Regions from separate parts of the Haloleucobacter ellipsoideus genome, predicted to be linked through region 2. Evidence: predicted binding sites of a transcription regulator. Region 2 holds the regulator's gene; the other holds the start of a gene.
What was found. Region 2 encodes PhoB, which activates phosphate uptake and scavenging genes when phosphate is short. Its sites were predicted from a motif close to TGTCATNNANCTGTCAT; they were not measured.
Positions count from the first base shown of each region.

Region 1: a site for PhoB is predicted at 5,744-5,760, ahead of olsB (l-ornithine N(alpha)-acyltransferase). Genes of this name have one in related genera too.

Region 1 is NZ_JBQWAR010000020.1:281,073-292,038, forward strand. It holds gene gshB (glutathione synthase) at 31-975, shown strand; gene ACT6QG_RS13160 (PepSY domain-containing protein) at 1,050-1,553, shown strand; gene ACT6QG_RS13165 (polyhydroxyalkanoic acid system family protein) at 1,877-2,188, shown strand; gene ACT6QG_RS13170 (class I SAM-dependent methyltransferase) at 2,275-3,063, opposite strand; gene ACT6QG_RS13175 (YifB family Mg chelatase-like AAA ATPase) at 3,208-4,740, shown strand; gene ACT6QG_RS13180 (hypothetical protein) at 4,928-5,527, opposite strand; gene olsB (l-ornithine N(alpha)-acyltransferase) at 5,820-6,824, shown strand; gene ACT6QG_RS13190 (NADPH-dependent FMN reductase) at 6,964-7,521, shown strand; gene ACT6QG_RS13195 (CHAD domain-containing protein) at 7,598-8,566, opposite strand; gene ACT6QG_RS13200 (arsenate-mycothiol transferase ArsC) at 8,647-9,117, opposite strand; gene ACT6QG_RS13205 (multidrug effflux MFS transporter) at 9,217-10,590, opposite strand; gene ACT6QG_RS13210 (MarR family winged helix-turn-helix transcriptional regulator) at 10,595-10,966, opposite strand, start outside.
Region 2 is NZ_JBQWAR010000020.1:502,472-513,437, forward strand. It holds gene ACT6QG_RS14145 (GcrA family cell cycle regulator) at 258-815, shown strand; gene ACT6QG_RS14150 (EamA family transporter) at 1,032-1,901, shown strand; gene phoB (phosphate regulon transcriptional regulator PhoB) at 1,944-2,642, opposite strand; gene phoU (phosphate signaling complex protein PhoU) at 2,836-3,564, opposite strand; gene pstB (phosphate ABC transporter ATP-binding protein PstB) at 3,584-4,408, opposite strand; gene pstA (phosphate ABC transporter permease PstA) at 4,542-5,375, opposite strand; gene pstC (phosphate ABC transporter permease subunit PstC) at 5,394-6,371, opposite strand; gene pstS (phosphate ABC transporter substrate-binding protein PstS) at 6,767-7,807, opposite strand; gene ACT6QG_RS14185 (ATP-binding protein) at 7,959-9,680, opposite strand; gene ACT6QG_RS14190 (hypothetical protein) at 10,023-10,739, shown strand; gene ACT6QG_RS14195 (DUF423 domain-containing protein) at 10,801-10,966, opposite strand, start outside.

The sequences.
Region 1 (10,966 bases), 220 kb from region 2:
GCTGAAACGGGCATCGGAGAGACAAGCCCCATGAGCCTTCAGGTTGCTGTCCAGATGGACCATATCGCCGCCATCAACATTGCCGGCGACTCGACCTTTGCCCTGCTGCTGGAAGCGCAGGCGCGCGGCCACACGCTTTTCCACTATACGCCGGACCGCCTCGCCATGCGCGATGGCAAGGTGTTCGCCACCGTCGAGCCGCTTGTGGTGCGCGATGAGGCCGGGGCGCATTTCACCCTCGGCGAAAAGCGCCGGATCGAGATGACCGGACTTGATGTGGTGCTGATGCGCCAGGATCCGCCCTTCGACCTTGCCTATATCACCGCCACCCATCTGCTGGAGCGCATCCACCCCCGGACACTGGTGGTGAATGACCCCGCCCATGTGCGCAATGCGCCGGAAAAGATCTTCGTCACCGAATTTCCGGACCTGATGCCGCCCACCCTCATCACCCGCGATCTGGAGGAGATCAAGGCGTTCCGCGCCGAGTTCGGCGATGTGGTGATGAAGCCGCTTTATGGCAATGGCGGCGCGGCGGTCTTCCGCCTCACGGCGGATGACCTGAATTTCGGCTCGCTCTATGACCTGTTCGCCACCACCTTCCGCGAACAGTGGGTGGTGCAGCGCTTTCTGCCGCAGGTGAAGAATGGCGACAAGCGCATCATTCTGGTGGATGGCGAGGCGGCGGGCGCGGTCAACCGCGTTCCCGGCGAGGGCGATCTGCGCTCCAACATGGTGCGCGGCGGTGCCGCCCACCCCACCGATCTGACCGACCGGGAGAAGGAGATCTGCGCCCGCATCGGCCCCGCCTTGCGCCGGATGGGACAGATCTTTGTCGGCATTGATGTGATCGACGGCTATCTCACGGAAATCAATGTCACATCCCCCACCGGCCTGCGCGCCATCAAGCGCCTTGGCGGCCCTGATATCGCCGCACAGATATGGGACAGGATCGAGGAGAAGCGGCGCGCGTGATGCGCGAACATCCCAGCATCTGCTGTCGTGGCGGCGGACAAGGCCGGCACGACAAACCTTTCAGGAGCCAAGCCATGTTCCCGCGTCTGTCCCCCACCTTTCTGCGTCCGCTGGCCCTTCCTCTGGTTCTTGCCCTTTCCGCCGCCACCCTGCCCGGCGCGGCCATGGCCGAGCAGCCGGGCCAGACGGCTCCGCGCGGCAGCTGGAAATCCCTTTCCGCCATCGCCACCCATCTGGCGGAAAACGGCTATCGCGTGCTGGAACTGGACCGCGAGCGTCATAGCTATGAAGCCGAGATGATCGACCGCAACGGCAATCTGGTGAAGGCCGATATCGACCCTGTGACCGGCGAGCTGCAAAATCTCCGCAACAGGGGCGCTTCCAGTGTGGCGGATGATCCGCAATGGAAGACCCTGCCGCAGATTGCGGTACAGCTTGAGGCCCAGGGCTATGAGGTGCGCAAGCTTGAAATGAAACTGGACCGCTATGAAGCGGACCTGACAAGCCGTGACGGTCAGCGCATCGAAGCCCGGATAGACCCCCGCAACGGCCAGATCACCTCTTCCGAGCGCGATTGAGCCGCATCCATCCCTCCGGTTCGCGCCGGCCTGAAACACAGGGCCGGCACATCAGGCAGGTGCGCCGGCGGTCTAATGGCTGCAACCGGGATGCGCTTCAACAGGACGCAGCAGGATGTGAGGCAAAACCCTCAATCTTCCCGCCGCTTTCTGGCATCCTCCCGGCAGGAATCGGCCGGAAGGCTCAGGGGCAGGCAGTGTCCGCATCTTCAGGACGCCCCCGGTTGAGGGGCATTACTGCCCCGCCTGCTTCCGGTTTCCTGTTCCTTCGGGCCGGCGCCCGTGCCGTTCCCGCTTCAGACTTTCATCCGTCGAGGCATAGCATGGCCAAGCCTTTCACCATCTCCATCTCCCATCGCCTCGGCAAGGAAGAGGCAACACGGCGCATCCAGTCCGGCCTGGGCACGGTGCGCAGCCGCTTTTCCGGCCACATCACCATTGCCGAGGAGCAGTGGACGGATTCACATCTGGAGTTCCGCATCCTCGCTCTGGGCAAGACCGCGACAGGAACGCTGGATGTGACGGAAGAGAAGATCCATCTCAGCGTTGAACTGCCCATGTTCCTCAATCTGCTGGCGCGCAAGGCTGCCGGGCGGATCGAGAAGGAAGGCCAGTTGCTGCTGGAAAAGAAATAGGGCCTTGCCGCAGTCCTGCCATCCTGTTTCAGGAACGCCCCCTGCGCTCCTGAAATGTGCGGTTTTTCCGGCCTTTCCGCGCCGGTTCAGGCGGCGCGCAGCACCAGAGTCAGCGTATCAAAGGTAAAGGTTCCATCCGGCTCGATCTCGAAATGGCGGGCCACTTCCGTGCTGGCGATTTTCTGCAATGCGCGGATGGCCTCCACATGCAGTTGCGGGGTGCGGATGCGCGCCACCCATGACGCAAATTCCAGCCGCAGGCGACGGGCCTTTTCCGCCTCCACCCCAAAGCCCGATGCAGTTGCCTGCGCCAGCCATTCGGCGCGGCTGTAATCACGCCCGTGCGAGGGATCGCGCAGCAGTTCCACAGCCTGAAGGAAGGTATCCGCCGCCGCCCATTCCGGGGCCATCACATCGATGAAGATCGCCGTGCCGCCCGGCTTCAGCACACGGCGGGCCTCCCGCAATCCTGCCGCAAGATCCTGCCAGTGGTGCGCGCTATAGCGTGAGACCACCCAATCGAACGCGCCATCCTCAAAGGGCAGCTTTTCCGCCACGCCCTGCCGGGTGGAAATGGCGTGCAGGCCCCGCCGCGCCGCTTCATGCGCAACAGCGCCCAGCATGTCCTGCGACAGGTCAAATGCAACAACCTCACCGGCAAAAGGCGCGAGCGTGAAACTCACATGCCCGCCGCCACAGCCCAGATCCAGCACACGGCCGGGCCGCGCCTGCCGGGCCCGATCGGCCAGATCTTCCAGATCCGCCCCTTGCGCATGCACGGCACTGGCCACATAAGCCTGCGCCTGCGGCCCGAACTGATCCGCGACAAGCTGCTGAAAACTCTCGGAACCGGAAGATGAGGACGGCACGGACACGGGCAGGTTCCTGTCAAGGCTTCAATGCTCCCTCTTTCTAGGCCGCGTGTTTGAGGCGCGCAACTGAAAAAGTTCTCATTCCGTTCTTGCGCCACCACAACCCCGGCGCTAGCTTTGCGGGAGATATGAGATTCGGGGTTGGATGTGATCCAGCGGGTGGCGACGGTTGCTTTTGAAGGGGTCGAGGCGCGCCCCGTGGATGTGCAGGTGCATGTCGCATCCGGCCTGCCGGCCTTTGCCATTGTCGGCCTGCCGGACAAGGCAGTGACAGAGGCAAAGGAAAGGGTGCGCGCGGCACTTTCAGCCTCTGGCCTGGCTTTGCCGGCACGGCGCATCACCATCAATCTGGCCCCTGCCGACCTGCCCAAGGAAGGTTCCCATTATGATCTGCCCATCGCTCTCGGCCTGATGGCCGCCATTGAGGCGATCCCCTCCGAGGCGCTGGCTGGATATACGGTTCTGGGTGAACTGGCGCTGGATGGCACGCTGGCGCCCGTTTCCGGCGCACTGCCGGCCGCCATTGGCGCGAATGCGCGCGGCCATGGCCTCATCTGCCCGCAGGGGTGCGGGGCGGAAGCGGCGTGGGCCAGCCCGGATATGGATATTCTTGCGCCAGCCTCACTGATGGAACTGGCCAACCACCTCACCGGCCGCCAGCCTCTTTCCCGGCCCAGCCCGCGTGTTCAGGCACAGGGAAAGACGCTGCTGGACCTGCGCGACGTGAGGGGGCAGGAAACCGCCAAGCGGGCGCTGGAGGTGGCTGCCGCAGGCGCGCACAATTTGCTTTTCGTCGGGCCGCCCGGCGCGGGCAAATCCATGCTGGCACAGCGCCTGCCCTCCATTCTTCCGCCTCTTGCGCCAGAGGAAATGCTCTCGGTTTCCATGGTTGCCTCGGTCGCGGGGGCGATAGAGGATGGCGCGCTGGTGAGCACCCGCCCATTCCGCGCCCCGCACCATTCCGCCAGCATGGCGGCCATGGTGGGCGGAGGTGCGCGTGCCAGACCCGGAGAGGTGTCTCTCGCCCATCATGGCGTTCTGTTTCTGGATGAGCTGCCCGAATTTTCGCCTCAGGTGCTGGATTCGCTGCGCCAGCCGCTTGAAACCGGAGAGGTCCTGATCGCCCGCGCCAACCACCGCGTCAGCTATCCCGCCCGTTTCCAGCTGGTGGCGGCGATGAACCCTTGCCGGTGCGGACGGGCGGGGGAGCCCGGCTTTACCTGCAAGCGCGGGCCGCGTTGCGCGGATGATTATCAGGCGCGCCTCTCCGGCCCGTTTCTGGACCGGATCGACATGCATTTGTCCGTCCCGGCTGTCAGCGCCGCGGATCTGGTGCTGCCGGCGCCCGCCGAAGGCTCGCAGGAGGTGGCGGCCCGTGTCGCGGCAGCACGCACCCTTCAGGCCGAACGCTATGCCGCGCTCGGGCGGCCGGATATCCGCACCAATGCGGAAGCTTCAGGCCCGCTTCTCGAACGCGTCGCCCAGCCGGATGCAGGCGGAACGGCCCTGCTGCGCGATGCGGCACAGGCCATGCAGCTGACCGCCCGAGGCTATCATCGCGTGCTGAAAGTGGCACGCACACTGGCAGATCTGGCAGGAGCGGAAACCATTTCGCGCCAGCATCTGGCCGAGGCACTCGCTTATCGCGCCAGCGCGGACCGGGCGCGTTCAGCCGCCTGAGACACTATGTGCGGAAATGCAAAAGCCGCCCCATACATGCGGAATGGGACGGCTCTCATGGAATGGCCAGCACATCACCTGCCACAGGCTGGCGGAATGTCTTGCGGGGACGCGGAGACGCACATGCCTTTTCTGGCAAAGCCCATCTTCCCGCAGCCCCGCACGTTTGACAGACCGTGATCCGCCCTCAGGGTGTGGTGAGAGAAATGCCCTCAAGATAGGAGATCTGCGAGAGATCGCCCGGCTCCACCTTCTGCAGGTCTTCCAGCACCTTCTCGTCGAATGCGCGCACGGTGTGCACCTTTCCGCCCAGCCCCTCGAAGGTCACGGTGCCGGCAGCCTTGTCCACACCCACGAAAATGGTGGTCATGGTCACGCTCACCAGCCCATATCCCTCCGGCAGGCCCGGCAATCCCTCATTCACGGCCACCTGCTCGATGATTTCTCCGGGCGTACCCTGATGGGCCTTGCCCAGCGCCGTCACCACCGCCGGCAGAACGCGCACGGTGACATTCTCTCCATTCTTCAGGGCGCTCAGATCCGCAACGCCTGCGGGAATCACCACCGACCAGCGCTTGCCATTGGCCCCTTCAAAAATGGCATGGCGAGTCACCACATCCGCGGAGACGAACTTGGCGGGGTAGCTCAGAACCTCCACCGCGCCGCGGCCCGGAAACTCCACCACATCGGTCTCGGCGGGCGTGACCGCCGGCTGCGCCATCAGCGGGCTTGCCCCCAGAAGGAGGCCGGCAAGTGCGGTGACTGCAAGCGTGCGCGTTTTTCTCATCGGTCTCATTCCCCCAGGCTGAACGACGGTTCCGCACCGCCGCCATACACACTGCGCCTGGCCAGACCACCAGACGCCTGAAATGCGTTTTCGTCCGCTCACCAGCGCGCCCGTCAACCATGATGACACAGGAGCCCTGACGAGGATTGTCACAATGACGTATGAAAACTATGGTGAATGTGACGTTAATGTCCGGTGAAGGGTCGTCGTCTTCACATGTCTGCCGCATGACGCAAAACGTGGCAATGGTCGTTTGTACGGGCGACTGGGGGGTCGTTACATGAAGCGCATCATGAGTCAGCCATCCGCACTGGACCTGCCCGCCCTGATGGGGCGTGGTCTGGATGTCATGCGCGGGACGCTGGCCCGGCAGGATGCCTCTGCGCCGGTTCTGGACAGGAATGTGCCGCCGCGCAATCTGGTGCGGGATCTGCGCGCCTATTCCGGCATTCGCCATCGCGAGGCGCTGCCGCCCCATTATGAGCCTCTGGTGCTGGGCCGTCTTGGCCCGCTGGAAGTGCGGCTGGCGCGCACCGCGCGTGAGGTGAGACAGGCGCAGCGCCTGCGCTATGAAGTCTTCTATGAGGAAATGTCGGCCATCCCGGATGCCGGAACCCGTCTCGCCCGGCGCGATGTGGATGCCTTCGACACCATTTGCGACCACATTCTCGTTCTCGACCATGATGCCGGCAAGGTCGTTCTGGGCCGCCGCAAGCCGAAAGTGGTGGGCACCTATCGCCTGCTGCGGCAGGATGTGGCCGTGCGCCATGGCGGTTTCTACACGCAGAGCGAGTTTGATGTGGACAGCATCATCCGCACCCATCCCGGCCTGCGGTTTCTGGAACTCGGGCGCTCCTGCGTCCTGAAGCCCTATCGCAACAAGCGCACGGTGGAGCTGCTCTGGCACGGGGTGTGGACCTATATCCTGCGCAACAAGATCGACGCCATGTTCGGCTGCGCCAGCCTGGAGGGGACAGACCCGGACGAGCTGGCCCTGCCCCTCTCCTTCCTGCATCACAATGCACTGGCCCCGCAGGAGTGGCGGGCCCGTGCGCTGGAAAGCCGGTATGTGGACATGAACCGCATGCCGAAGGAGGAGATTTCCCTCAAGGCTGCCTTTCAGGCCCTGCCCCCCATGGTCAAGGGCTATCTGCGGCTTGGCGGCTTTGTGGGCGAGGGCGCGGTTGTGGACCACCAGTTCGGCACCACGGATGTGCTGGTCATCCTGCCCGTTTCCGCGCTGAGCGCGCGCTATGTCGAACATTTTGGCCCCTCGGCCAACCGCCACGCCATCTGAACGGCGCACAATCCGGGGCCAAGGCGACGAGCGGCTCCCGATCCGGCGCTGATGCCATGAATGCGCCATCGGACGGGCAGACAGTGCCGCTCCATCTGATTGGACGCTCTGCGGCCAATCACGACCGGAGGGATAGACCATGTCCACCCATGTTGCTGTTATCGTTGGAAGTTTGCGCAAGGGCTCGTTCAGCCGCTCCGTCGCCCTGGAGCTCAGGGCCCTGGCCGCCCCCCGTCTGGATCTGGAGATCATCGAGATCGGCGACCTGCCTCTTTACAATGAGGATCTGGAGACAGACACGCCCCCGGAGGCATGGCAGCGTTTTCGCAAGGCTGTTTCCGGCACACAGGCCGTGCTGTTCGTTACCCCGGAATATAATCGCTCCCTTCCGGCTGTCCTGAAGAATGCGATTGATGTCGGCTCCCGCCCCTATGGCCACAGCGTCTGGAATGAAAAGCCGGCCGCAATCGTCAGCGTTTCTCCCGGGACACTGGGCGGCTTTGGCGCGAACCATCATCTGCGCCAGTCTCTGGTCTTCCTCAACATGCCGCTGATGCAGCAGCCGGAAGCCTATCTCTCCAAGATTGCCGATGCACTGGACGAGAATGGCAGGGTGACGGACGAGCGCACCCGCGATTTCCTGAAAACCGTTGCAGACAAGTTCGCCAACTGGATCGACCGGACCCGCCTGAAATAGGCCGGCGGGGAGATGGAAACATCTCCCCGCCCTCAGGTTCCCGGTATCCAGATGCCGGATTGCGAGAGTGTGCTCCCTAGTCCTCGACCCCGTCAGCGGAAATGACCTTCCAGCTTTTGGCCGTGCGTGGCGCCAGAGGGCGGACCGGCGCATCAAGCTTGCCCAGCTTGCGGGCAAAGTCTTTCGAGGAGCGGTGAAACAGCGCCCTGTGGCGCTTGCGCGCCTCTTTGGAGAGGCGCTTCTGGAGGCGTGTCATCGCCCTGTCCAGCCGGGACAGACATCCATCCCGCAATTCCGCGCTGTTGGCATGCAGCAGCGGGCGCAGGGTTTCAATATCCTGATACGCCCCCAGAACATCCCGCAGGCGCTGGGTGCGGGCGGCGCGCTTCTCGCACTTTCCCTTGAACCAGTCGGCCAGAAAACTCATCTGGTAGCGGTGCGTGACAACCGTCTTGCGCACTTCGTGCATGGCTTCGGGAGAGGAGAAGTCCGCCTTGCGCGCGGCGCGATACCCCCGGCGCAGCCCTTCCACCAGATCGGCCGCATTGGCCTGCGCCACCAGCCGGCTATCCATCGCGGCATGGGTATCCTTCAGAAACTGGAGCAAGACCCGGCGCAGGCTTTCCCCCTCGCGCTCATCCGCCTGATCCTGGCCGATGACAGAGCGTGCGGCCTCAAGATCATCCTCCCGCGCAAGCCCGGCCTGACGCAGCATGTCGAGCGCTTCCAGCGCGGTGGCCCGGTCACGCGCATGGGCCAGCTCCCGCGCCGTTGCCGCCGCTTCCCGGCGGGCCGTGGCTGCAACCCTTCCGGGAATCAGCCGCAACAGGCCGCGATATTCCTTGATGGCCTTGCGCGCGCCATGCACCATTTCGGCCGTTTCGGGCGCGCCGACGGCCTCATCCACCCGTGCAAGGGCCTGTCGCAATGCCTCGGCCAGAGGGCTTGCCGCATCAGCACCGGTTGCGGGAACGGGGGCCGCCACTGCACCCGCCAGAGCCTGCGTGGAGCCGGCCGGAGAGGTTTTCTCCATATCGGAGGACATGCAGCACCCCTTTCATCATCTCGCAGCATTCGGTGTCATGAAACCGCACCCCCGCCTGAAACACAAGCGATACGGTCATTTCATGCCGCAGACCGCACCATGCCCGGCGCTTCCATTTCCATGATGTCCAGCACCACCTGACGCAGGGCAGGCAGAAGATCGCGATAGGCCACCCGCCGGGCATGGGCATCCCCGCGCCGGCCGATATCCTCGAAGATCCGCGCACGCAGGGGCAGCAGATGCAGCCATGGCAGGGCGCCCACCGCATGGTGGACATCCGCCTGCAACGGCACCACCACATCCACCCTCGGCGCCCCGGAAAGGGCGAACAGCTCCACAGGCTTGGAAGAGAGCCCGTCTGTGGGCACGCCCGCTTCCTGCAGGCAGGCCAGGGCGGCCTCATCCACCGGGGCCGTGGGGCCGACAGCCGCGCTGAAGGCCCGCACATGCTTGTGAAGACGGTTGTGAAGGTGAATGGCCAGCGCCTCCGCCATCAGGCTGATGCCGGCATTGTCTCGGCACAGGAACAGGATGGAAGTTTTTCTGATCATCACACGGCAGCCTCTCGAAAGCGGGCGAATCCTCCGCTTCGGTCTGGCGGCACCATAAGGATGCATGCCGACGCTCCGATGACAGTCCAACCCCCTGAATTACCTCTTCTGTTGCAGGGTTCTGGCCTCGATCTCATCACCGGAGGCCCCCACCACGCCGAGCGGATCGACAGCCAGTTCGATATTGGTTGCATCCAGTGCCTCATCATCGGGCACAACCGTCACCGGAGCCGTGCCTGTCCGCGGCCGCAGCAGCACATGCGCGATCACCGACAGCACACCCATGGCGGGGATCAGCGTCATCAGGGCCGCGAGCGGCGAGGGAAACAGCAGCGCCACCAGAGTGCCGCACATGCCCCCGCCAATCTGCAGAAAGCCGGTGAGCGCGGAGGCCGCCCCGGCAATATGGGGAAAGCCCGACAAAGCCGCTGTCGTGCAGCCGGGCATGATCATCGCCACGCCCACCGCCCAGAGCGCAATCGGCCCCATCACCGTCAGCACGGAAGGCGTGAAAACGCGCAGGCCAATGGCAAGCCCCGCCGCGCTGAGCATCACCAGAACCAGGCCCGGGACGATCAGGCTGGTGGCGCTCATGCGGCGGAGCAGGCGGCCCATCACCAGCGTGCCCATGATGAAGGCCCCTGTCTGGACCAGCATGGCCATGCCGAACTCGACCGGGGTGAGCCCCACCGTATCGATCAGCACGAAAGAGAGCAGCGCGGCCAGCGTGTACATGCCCCCGAGAACCGCGCCGATCACCAGCCCCGCCCGCATGAAGACACGGCTGCCCAGCAGCGACCCATAGCTGTGCATGATGCCGGCAGGGCTGACCAGCGCGCGGTTTCGCGTGCGGTTCGTTTCCGGCACGAACCAGATGAGCATCACCACGAGCAGCAGGCCATACAGGCACATGATGACAAAGATGCCATGCCAGTTGGCCAGCTCCAGCACCACCCCGCCCAGTGTGGGGGAAATGGCCGGGGCGATGGCCAGCATGGTGCCCACCAGATTCATGATCCGGGCCGAGGCCTGCCCCACATACTGGTCTCGCACGATGGCGCGGGAAATGGCGATGCCGGCGGCACAGCCGATACCCTGCAACAGGCGGCCGGCAATCAGCACCTCCATGGAGGTGGCCATCACCGTCACCACGCTGCCGGCCAGATAGGCGCCGAAAAAGCCCAGCGCCACAGGCCGCCGCCCGAAAGCATCGGAAAGGGGGCCGCAGACGAGCTGGGAAAATGCGAAGCCGAAGAAGAAGACCGTCAGGGTCGCCTTCACCTGCGTTTCCGTGGTGCCGAATGCCTCCACCAGAGTGGGCATGGCCGGCGTGTACATGGTGAGCGAGACAGGGCCAATGGTCACCAGCGCTGCCGCGATAAGGGCCGTGCGCAACTGGGACATGAGCGGCACGGGTGCGGTTGGGCCACGCACCGCCATGCCCCCCTGCAATGGATCATCCGGTGCCTTCATGGCTTCAGCTCTCCCGTTCGCAGCCTGAAAGGGCAGCATTCATGCGCAACAGGCAGGTGATGAATGTGGCCTGCTCCGCCGGGGCGATATCGCCCAGAACTTCCAGCCGCATCTGGCGTCCTGCCTCAAGAATGCGAGTCACCAGAGGCGGAGCCTTGGCGGTGAGGTGAATGATCTTGGCCCGGCGATCACCCGGATCGACCTGGCGCGAGATGAGATCCTGCGCCTCCAGCCGGTCCAGAAAACCGACCAGCGTCATCGGCTCCACATTCATCTTGATGGCCAGCATGCGCTGGCGCAGACCGGGGTGGCGGTCGACATAGGCAAGGGTGCGCGCCTCCCCGGCCGTGAGGCCAAGGCCGGCGGCCTCGAACGC
Region 2 (10,966 bases):
AAACGCTAATGATTCGTTAACCGGGCCTGTTCCCGCAGCCGGGCATATTGTAGCTTCGCCGCTGCTACCTACGAGATGTCGTGTATCACCACCTCGCGGTAACAAGAGATTGTGAAGCTGCACTACAGCCCGAGATGCCGGGCCCGGTGGCCGGGTTCTCGTTCCGCCTGCAAACCGGCGGATGAAACGGCCATAGTGATGACCCGAGCCGTGTGCGATCCGGCCGGGACTGATGATGCGGCAATTGGAGATGAGCGATGAGCTGGACCGACGAGCGCGTCGAACTCCTGAAGAAGCTGTGGAGCGAAGGCCTCTCTGCAAGCCAGATCGCAGGTGAACTGGGCGAAGTCACCCGCAATGCGGTGATCGGCAAGGTGCACCGCCTGGGTCTTTCCGGGCGTGCGAAGTCGGTTTCCGCCCCTCCCGCGCGGCCCCGTGGCAAGACCCGGCCTGAACAGGCGGTGGAGCAGGAGCTCGAGCAGGAACAGATGGAGCAGCAGGAACAGCCTGTTGCTCCCCAGCGTCCGGTGACGCAGGGCAATGTGGCCCTTGCGCCCGTGCTGGAGGATATGGTGGAGGAAGCTCCCGTCGCCCGCATTGTCGAGGACAATGTGGTGCCCATGGGTCAGGGCTGCACCATCATGAGCCTCACCGAATATACCTGTCGCTGGCCGATCGGCGAGCCGGGCAGCGAAAGCTTCCACTTCTGCGGCGCCCGCTCCACGCCCGGCGTGCCCTATTGCGCGCACCATGCCCGCATCGCCTATCAGCCGGTGCAGGATCGCCGCCGCGATCGCCGCCTCGCCTATCTTTGAGGGCTGCGGCCTTTTCCGACGCGAGACAGCGTCATCCCAATTTCCCAAACGGGGCGCCTGGCGCCCCGTTTTCTGTTTGCGCCCCACCATCCGCCGCAAACAACCTTTCGGACGTTGCCCGTGCATAAAAAACAGGCATCATGGGTGGCCTGTGCGGCTCAACCTGTCTGCCTGCCCCTCCTTCACAGCACCGACACGCCCGGTAGAGATGCCCCCATGTCCCGCAGTTCTGATATTCTCCTGACGGCGCTTGCGCCTGTCATCTGGGGATCCACCTTCTATGTGACGACGGAATTCCTCCCCAGGGACTATCCCCTCACGACCGCCACCCTGCGCGCCTTGCCGGCCGGCCTGCTTTTGCTGGCCTTCACGCGCAAGCTGCCATGGGGAGTGTGGTGGGTGCGCAGCTTCATTCTCGGGGCGCTGAATTTCTCGATGTTCTGGGGCCTGATGTTCTATGCCGCCTACCGGCTGCCGGGAGGTGTCGCGGCGACACTGGCCAATTTCCAGCCGCCCATCGTCATCATCCTCTCCTATTTTCTGCTGAGCACGCCGATCCGCCTGTGGTCCATACTGGCTGTGCTGGCGGGCATTTGCGGCGTGGCCCTTCTGGTTGCGACGCCCAGCACGGCGCTGAACCCTTCCGGTGTGGCCGCCGGCCTGATCAGCGCGGGTTCCATGGCGGCCGGCCTCGTGCTCAGCCGGCGCTGGATGCCGCCTGTCTCGCTCACCACCTTTGCCGCCTGGCAGCTCACGGCCGGCGGGCTGCTGCTCGTGCCCTTCGCGCTGCTGCTGGAGCCGCCGCCGGCCACCATCACCCTGCACAATGTGATGGGCATTGGCTGGCTGTCCGTGTTCGGAGCCGCGCTGACCTATATTCTGTGGTTTCGAGGCATTTCCCGGCTGGAGACGGCCGTGGTGTCCTCGCTCGGCTTTCTCAGCCCCCTCACCGCCGTGCTTCTGGGTTGGGGTCTGCTGGGGGAGGCCCTCAGCGCCGGGCAGATTGCCGGCGCCCTGCTCGTCATCAGCAGCATCTGGCTGAACCAGCGCGTGCAGGCCGAGCCCGTGCCGGACATCACGGCCTGACCTTCCTGTTCGCGCGGGCCGGCGGCGGAGCAGAGCAGCGCCTCAGCCCCGTGCGAACATCTCGTTGAAGGAATAGCCCGCCCCGCGCACCGTGCGGATGGGATCGGACTGGCGCCCGCGATTGATGGCCTTGCGCAGGCGGCCGACATGCACATCCACCGTGCGCTCGTCGATATAGACATCCTGTCCCCAGACCCCGTCCAGCAACTGCTCGCGGGAGAAGACGCGGCCGGGGCTCTGCATCAGGAATTCCAGCAGGCGGAATTCGGTCGGCCCGAGATGGACCTCGCGCCCGGCCCGGTGGACACGATGGGTTTCACGATCAAGCTGGATGTCTCCGGCCCGCAACAGCGTGGCCACATGCTCCGGCTTGGCCCGGCGCAACAGGGCGCGCACGCGGGCCAGCAGCTCGGGTACGGAGAAGGGCTTCACCACATAGTCATCCGCCCCGGTGGAAAGGCCGCGCACACGCTCGGTCTCCTCCCCGCGGGCGGTGAGCATGATGACAGGCAGGCGCTGTGTTTCCGGCCGGCTGCGCAGGCGACGGCACAGTTCAATGCCGGAAAGGCCGGGCAGCATCCAGTCGAGGATCACCAGGTCCGGGACCGTTTCGCGCAGCCGCGTCTCGGCCTCGTCGCCCCGGTCCACGCTCTCCACACCATAACCTTCCGCTTCAAGATTGTAGCGGAGCAACAAGGTGAGGGGCTCCTCGTCCTCGACGATCAGAATTTGCGCCGCCACTGTTCACATCCATCTTGCGGCCTGCGCCCGAATGTGCCGCCCCGGGAGGGCGCGGGACAATTCCGGCTGGCAGGGAAAAGATGCGCGGTTCAAGGCCTCTGAAGGCCCCGCGCGCACAGGCCGGAGGCCCGCCGGCATCCCATCGAGATGCAGGGCGGGCCATGAGCCGGTTTGACCACCTCCCGAGGGGAGGTCAGCCCTTCACGCCCGTTCCGGGAAACACCACAGTGGTGTCGCTGGAAGCATCCGCCTTGGGGCGGCTTTCCGGCAGAACCTCGCCGGTGACCATGTAATAGACGATCTCCGCCACATTGGTGGCGTGGTCGCCCATGCGCTCGATATTCTTGGCGCTGAACAGAAGATGAGTGCACACCGAGATGTTGCGCGGATCTTCCATCATATAGGTCAGCAGCTCGCGGAACAGCGAGGTGTACATGGTGTCGATGGCGCCATCGCGGCCCCATACTTCCAGCGCCTTGGCATCATTGCGGCCGGCATAGGCATCCAGCACTTCCTTGAGCTGCTCCAGCACCAGATCGGAGATATGCTCCACGCCGCGCACCAGCTTCTGGGGCTGATACTCTCCCTCGATCGCGATGACGCGCCGGGCGATATTCTTGGCCAGATCACCGATCCGCTCGATATCATTGGCGATGCGGATCGCGGCGACGATCTCGCGCAGGTCCCCGGCCACCGGCTGGCGCTTGGCGATGATGAGGACGGCCTTCTCCTCGATGTCACGCTGCACCTGGTCGATGCCGGCATCCAGCATCACCACCTTCTGCGCCAGCGCCACATCGCGCTTGATGAGCGAGGTGACGGAATCCGCCACCAGACGCTCGGCCTTGCCACCCATTTCCACAACGGCGCGGCTGATTTCCTTCAGTTCGATATCGAAGGACGTAACGATATGATCGGGCATCTCCATTTGTCCTTCTCCCTCAGCCGAAGCGGCCGGTGATGTAATCGCGCGTCTTGATTTCCTTCGGGTTGGTGAAGATCACGTCCGAAGGCGCCACCTCGATCAGCTCGCCCAGATAGAAGAAGGCGGTGTTGTCGGCGCAGCGCGCGGCCTGCTGCATGTTATGCGTCACGATCACGATCGTGAACTCGCGCTTGAGCTCGTCGATCAGGTCCTCGATCTTGGAGGTGGAGATCGGGTCGAGCGCGGAGGTCGGCTCGTCCAGCAGGATCACCTCGGGGCGCACCGCAATGGTGCGGGCGATGCACAGGCGCTGCTGCTGGCCACCCGACATGCCCAGCGCCGAGGTGTTCAGCCGGTCCTTGGTTTCTTCCCAGATGGCGGCCTTGCGCAGGCACCATTCCACGCGCTCATCCATCTGCGCCTTGTTGAGGCGCTCATGCAGGCGCACGCCGAAGGCGATATTGTCATAGATGGACATGGGGAAGGGCGTGGGCTTCTGGAACACCATGCCGATGCGCGAGCGCACCACGGTGGAATCCAGCTCCTTGCCGACGATGTTCACACCGTCAAACATGACCTGCCCCTCGGCGCGCTGGCCGGGATAGAGGTCATACATGCGGTTGAACACGCGCAGGAGGGTGGACTTGCCGCAGCCCGAGGGGCCGATCATCGCCGTCACGCGCTTTTCGGGAATATCGAAATTGATATTCTTCAGGGCGTGGTTCTGCCCGTAATAGAATTGCAGGTTCTGCACCTTGATCTTCGTGGCCGCGGCGGCAGCGCCCGGCTTGGCGGCCACGGAAGAGGAGATATTGAAGGTGGGATCGACCGCAGAAGTCATCTGAGCCTCACTGAACTTTCTTTTGCCCGGCCATGTCAGAGGGCCTTGGGGGCACGAGGATGGTGCGAACCCGGCGAACCATCCGTCGGGTGAAGGTGGTGTGCATGTTGCCCTTCGGCATCCGGCCTGAAGGTCAGTTCATCCGCGCCAGAACGAGGCGCGATACCACATTGATGAAGAGCACGCCGGCGGTGATCAGCAGGGCGCCGGCCCAGGCAAGCGCAACCCAGTCATCGAACGGTGCGCCGGCATATTGGTAGATGGCGACAGGAAGGCTCGCCATCGGGCGGTTCAGGTCAACCGACCAGGCATTGTTGCCCAGCGAGGTGAACAGCAGGGGCGCGGTCTCGCCCGCCGCACGGGCAATGGCCAGCAGCACGCCGGTGACGATACCGGCACGGGCCGCACGCCAGGTGATGAACATCACCACCTTCCACTGCGGGGCGCCCAGCGCGAAGGCGGCCTCACGCAGCCCCACCGGCACAAGGTTCAGCATGTCCTCGGTGGTGCGGACCACGACCGGGATGACCAGAATGGCCAGTGCCAGCGCACCCGCCCAGCCGGAAAAGCCGCCGAAGGGCACCACCAGAAGGGAGTAGATGAACAGGCCGACCAGAATGGACGGGGCGGAAAGCAGGATGTCGTTCACGAAGCGGGTGATGCTGGCAATCTTGGTGCCCTTGCCGTTTTCGGCAAGGAAGGTGCCGGCGAAAATCCCGATCGGCCCACCGATCAGCACCGCGATGCCGACCTGGATGATCGAGCCGACAATGGCGTTCAGAAGGCCGCCATTCTGGCCCGGAGGCATGGTGATCTGGGTGAAGACATTCAGCCCCAGTGCGGGAAGGCCCCGCGCCAGCAAAGTCCACAGGATCCAGCCCAGCAGGAAGATGCTGAAGACCGCGAACGCGATGGAGATGGCCTTGATCGTCGTGTCCTTGGCCCGGCGGACTGCAAGAGAAGCCATGATGCGTGCCTTTCCCGATCAGTCCATCCGCGAGCGGATGAGCGCCCGGGACAATGCAAGAACGATGAAGGAGATGACGAAGAGGATGAAGCCCAGCTCCAGCAGCGAGGTCAGCTTCAGCGAGCCGATGGGGGCTTCGGGAAACTCGTTCGCGATGGTGGAGGCGATGGTGGCGCCCGGCGCGAAGAGAGAGGCCGAAAGACGCGTGGCATTGCCGATGACGAAGGTCACCGCCATGGTCTCGCCAAGCGCGCGGCCAAGGCCCAGCATCACCGCGCCCACCATGGCCGTGCGGCCGTAGGGCACCGAGACATTCTTGTAGACCTCATAGGTGGTGCACCCCACGCCATAGGCCGACTCCTTGAGCATGGCCGGCACGGACTCGAGGGTTTCCACGAACATGGAGGTGATATAGGGCAGGATCATCACCGCCAGAATGAGGCCGGCGGTGAGCATGCCCGAGCCCAGCGGCGGGCCCTGGAACAGCAGGCCGATCAGCGGAATGCCGCCCAGCCAGTCGATCAGCGGGGGCTGCACATAGGCGGCCATCAGCGGAACGATGATGAAGAAGCCCCACATGCCGAAGATGATGGAGGGCACGGCCGCCAGAAGCTGAATGGCCACGCCGATGGGCCGCTTCAGGGCCGGGGGGGCGATTTCAGTCAGGAAGAAGGCGATGCCGAAGGACAGGGGCAGCGCAACGACCACGGCGATGACGGCACTGAAAATCGTGCCGTAAATCATCACCAGCGCGCCATATTTCTCCGTCACCGGATTCCAGGAGGCCGTCCAGATGAAGTCGAGGCCGAAATGCTGCAGGGCCGGCAGGCCGCCCTTGAACAGCTCGGTGATGATCAGTCCCAGCAGGATCAGGACGAATATGCCGCTCGCCCAGAGCAGACCCACGAAGATGGGGTCAGAAATCGCCCCTCGCCGCCGGGCCAAATGAATGGGTTGGCTTCCGCCTCCCTTCAAACTGTCCACCGTTGCGTCCATCGGATGCCAACCCTTCGCCCGCCACGACCCGTGCGTGGCTCTCATTGAAAATATCAGGACCCGCCATCAGGCCCCGAAAAGTCCGTTTCACTGCGGCAGGGCCCCGCAGGCACTGCGCCCGGCGCACATGCCCGCCGACTTCCGCCAGACAGGGACACCCATCCCGACAGCCACTCCGGCGCGATCCGGTCCCGAAGCCACCGCGTTCCTCTCCCGACTTCCGATGAAGCCATGCAACTCGATGCGCGATGCCGTTCTTGTGCGGCATGGACAGATGCCACACGGGCATCCGTGATGTGCAGGCCATGGTCCTTCCGGCCATGGCTCCGGGATCGCCTCCCCCGATGCCCTGACATCAGGGGAGGCGAAACCGTTCACTCAGCTTCTGGAAGCTCTCAGAGGACCGGCTTGCCGTCCGGGCCCTTCACCTGGTCCTTCCAGGCGGCTTCGATACGCTTCACGACAGATTCCGGCAGCGGAATGTAGTGCAGCTTCTCGGCGATCTCGGCGCCTTCCTTGGTGTAGGCCCAGGCGAAGAACTCCATGACCGCCTTGGACGCTTCCACATTGGTCGGGTTGGTCGGCAGCAGCACATAGGTGGGGCTGACGATCGGCCAGGCCTTCTCGCCGGCGGTGTTGATCATGGGCGCGGCGAAATTCTTCGCATTGTCCCAGTCGGCAGCGTCGGCGGCCTCGATGAAGTTCGGCACGTCGGGGCTGACAAAGTTGCCGGCCTTGTTCTGGAGCTGGGTCACGACCAGATTGTTCGCGGAAGCGTAGATATATTCCACGTAGCCGATGGCGCCCTTGAGGTTCTTGACGTTGGAGGCAATACCCTCATTGCCCTTGGCGCCCGAGCCGGCCGGCCACTGCACGGAGGTGGCCGCACCCACTTCGCTCTTCCACGTGGCGCTCACGTCGGAGAGATAGTTGGTGAAGATGTAGGAGGTGCCGGAGGCATCGGAACGATACACCGGAACGATGGCCTGGTTCGGCAGCTTCAGGTCGGGATTGAGGTCGGCGATCGCCTTGTCATTCCACTTGGTGACCTTGCCCATATAGATATCGGCCAGAAGCGGGCCGGTGAGCTTGAGCTCGCCGCTCTTGATGCCATCGAGATTGAAGGTCGCCACAACGGCGCCGATCACGGTGGGGAACTGGAGCAGCTTGTTGGCTTCCAGCTTGTCGTCGGCGACCGGGGCATCGGAAGCGCCGAAATCAACCGTGCGGTTGATGATCTGGTTCTGGCCGCCACCAGAGCCGATGGACTGGTAGTTCAGGGCATTGCCGGACTTTTCCTTATAGGCCGCGCCCCAGCTCTGGTAGACGGGAGCCGGAAAAGACGCGCCAGCGCCATTGAAATCGGTCGCCTGGGCAACACCGGCAAACATGGTTCCAGCAATGGCCATGGTGCCGAAAGCGGTAGTGAGCTTCACGTTCTCTCTCCTTGCCTAATCACTGCTGCCCGACGACCCCGCCGTGACGCAATAATTGAGTGCCGGACTCATAGTCCGCCTGAGCCAACCTTCTATGACGCATGGGTGACAGTTAAATGACTTGATAACAGGCTGATCCTGAACAGGAATTTTACTTGTCCGGCAAAATGTCGAGTCGGAATGAAAAAGTTGCGCCTTCATTTGGCACACTTTCGATGTTCAGACGCCCCCGATGGCGCGCCACAATGTGCTTCACAATGGCCAGTCCCAGCCCTGTTCCCCCCTGCCCCCGGCTGGCTGCCACATTCACCCGGTAGAAGCGCTCCGTAAGGCGGGGCAGATGCTCGGGCGGTATTCCGGGACCATAGTCGCGGACGCTGACCAGCGCAAAGGCACCATTCGGCGCCTCCTCCCGCGACATGCGTACGGTGACGCGCTCGCCGCCCGATCCATATTTCAGGGCATTTTCCACCAGATTTTCCAGCAGGCGGATCAGCTCGTCACGATCCCCCCGCACCGGCAGGCTCCGCGCCTCGCAGATCTGCTCGATCTGCATGCCCCGCTCCTGCGCCAGCGGCGAGAGGGCGTCACAGACATGGTTGAGGATGTCACACAGGTCCACCTCGGTCTCGGGCTGGACATGGGCATGCAGCTCGATACGGGAGAGCGAGAGCAGGTCATCGATCAGGCGGGACATGCGGCGGGCCTGGGCCGACATGATGCCGAGAAAACGCTCCCGGGCCTTCTCGTCATTGCGGGCCGGTCCCTGAAGGGTTTCGATGAAGCCGGAGAGCGAGGCCAGCGGCGTGCGCAGTTCATGGCTCGCATTGGCGACGAAATCCGCGCGCATCTGCTCCACCCGCCTCTGATGTGTCAGATCCCGGAAGGTCAGCAACACACCATCAGGGGGCGAGGCCGCCGCGGACGCCCCTTTCCTCGCGCGCCCATCCAGATGCAGGGGCACCACATGGGCCTCCAGCCACCGGTCCAGCGGCACGCGCTCGGCAAACTCCACACGTCTTGTCAGCCCATCGGTGGCGGCGGCCCGCACCGCCTCCAGCACTTCCGGCACCCGCACCACGAAAGACAGGGGGTCTCCCGCCCGCGCCTGCCCTATGGAAAGGGCCACGCGTGCATTGGCGGTGACGATCTCGCCCCCTGCTGTCAGCAGCAGGGCCGGCTCCGGCAAGGCGGCCACCAGCGCCTCGATCCGCCTGTCCCTCCGGCTGCGGGGGGATGGGGCGGGGCTGGCCTTGCGCGCCGGGCGGGGCGCGGGCACAAGACCGGGCGCGGCGGTTATCACGACAAGGGCCAGCGCCAGACCGACATGCAACAGCCCGCCCCAGGCGCAGGCCAGCAGCAGAATCGCCACCAGCGCCCACCACACCCACAGGGCGCGGCGGAAACGGTTCAGCGCGGTCACGGTCACAACCGGCTCATCTTCAGGCATGGGCGACGGGGAGGGCATCACCGGTGAAGGCTGCTCCCCGGCCCCTTCCAGAAAAGCCGGCCGGGCGGCGGCATCATCTGCGGGAACCGGCACGGCATGGGATTCAGCCAGGGGAAGAGGCGGAGACTGCGAAAGCGGCTGGGGCAAAGACCCGGACACAGGCTCCGGCGCGGCCGTTTCCGGCATCACGGAGAGGTCAGGTTTCGGGCCGCCAGATTTCGGGGGGGCCGTCTTGGGGGGAACAGGAGCGGGTTGTTCAGGCGGCGGCGCGTCCCGCTCGGGCGCATCCTCCCGGATGACATCCCCATCCGGGCGGGCCTTGCGCGCCGAGGCGGCCCGCGCCGGCCGCGCCCCACGCCCGGCACGCTGCGGCTGATCGTCCCCCTGCACCGACTTGTCCCCGCTCTTGCGTCCACGCGACATGGGCGCCTCCCCCGAACCTTAGCTGATACCATGCGCCTGAAGCCCCGGCCAATGCAAAGCCCTGCCACCTTCGGCCCATGGGGCCAAAGGCCGGTCTCCAGAATATCAGCGAATCAAAAATACAGGCTGAATTCTGATGGTCGCCCGAATGCGCAAAAGCTTTACGACACTCCATGGCCCACAGGTCCGGATCAGGGCGAACAGGCGCCGGAACCGGTTTGTGCCAGCTCCGTCACGCAATGTGATCGGCACCGCCTCATTTGCGGGCGTAAAGCTGCTAAACTCTATATACGCGGGTCAACCGTTTGATATCATGAGCGTAAAGTAACAGGAACGGATTGAATGAAGTCGATGTGCGGCCACCTGCCTCCCATATCCGGCAGACTGTTCCATCCGGCGATGGGTGCGGTGCTGGTTGTGTGTGCAGCAGGCATTCTGGAACCGGCAAGCGCCGGGGAGGCAGCCAGCGCCCCCCTGCCCAAGCCGAGCGTGGACTACTCCATGACAGCAAAGTCCATGCGCGGAGCCCGGCTGGAGATGTCGCATCACAAGGGCAAGATGCGGGTGGAGATGAAGAAGCCCGGCGAGGATGCGGTGATGACCGGCATCATCGATCTGGAAACCGCAAAAATGCTGACCCTCGTGCCGGCCATGCCCAACATGGCGATGGAGGTGGAGCTGCCGCCCCAATATGCCGCCACCATCAAGAGGGGCACCGGCAGGAAGGTGGGAGAGGCCGAGGTGGCCGGGGAGAGCTGTGACCTGTGGCATCTGGACGACACCAAGACCGGAGAAACCGTCACCTGCATCACCAGTGACGGCATTGCCCTGCGCAGCCACACGGAAATGGGCGGAGCGCCCCGCGTCCTGTTCGAGGCGGAGCGCGTGACCCGGGCGCCGCAGGACCCGGCGAAATTCTCCTTCCCGCCGGAGGTTCAGATCATCCAGCTCAATGCCAAGACCATCAAGGGCATCCAGAGCGGCATTGGAGCGCTGGGTGGCCTTGGCGGGCTGGGTGGCCTGTTGCAGCAGGGGCAAGGTGCCGCGGGAGCCCAGTAAGCCGCGCGAAAGCCATGCGGCCCCGCCCGGAGGCAGGGCCGCGATTTTCACTCAACGTTCATCAGCCATGGGTCTGCGGCTTGCCGCGCGCCATCAGGCCGCCAATCGCCACAAAGATCCAGCCGACAATCAGCACGCTGCCGCCAACGGGCGCGGTGCCCCAGTGATATTCCCCTTCGGACAGGGCCCGCAGGGCCAGATCGCCGGTGAACAGGAATGTGCCGAGC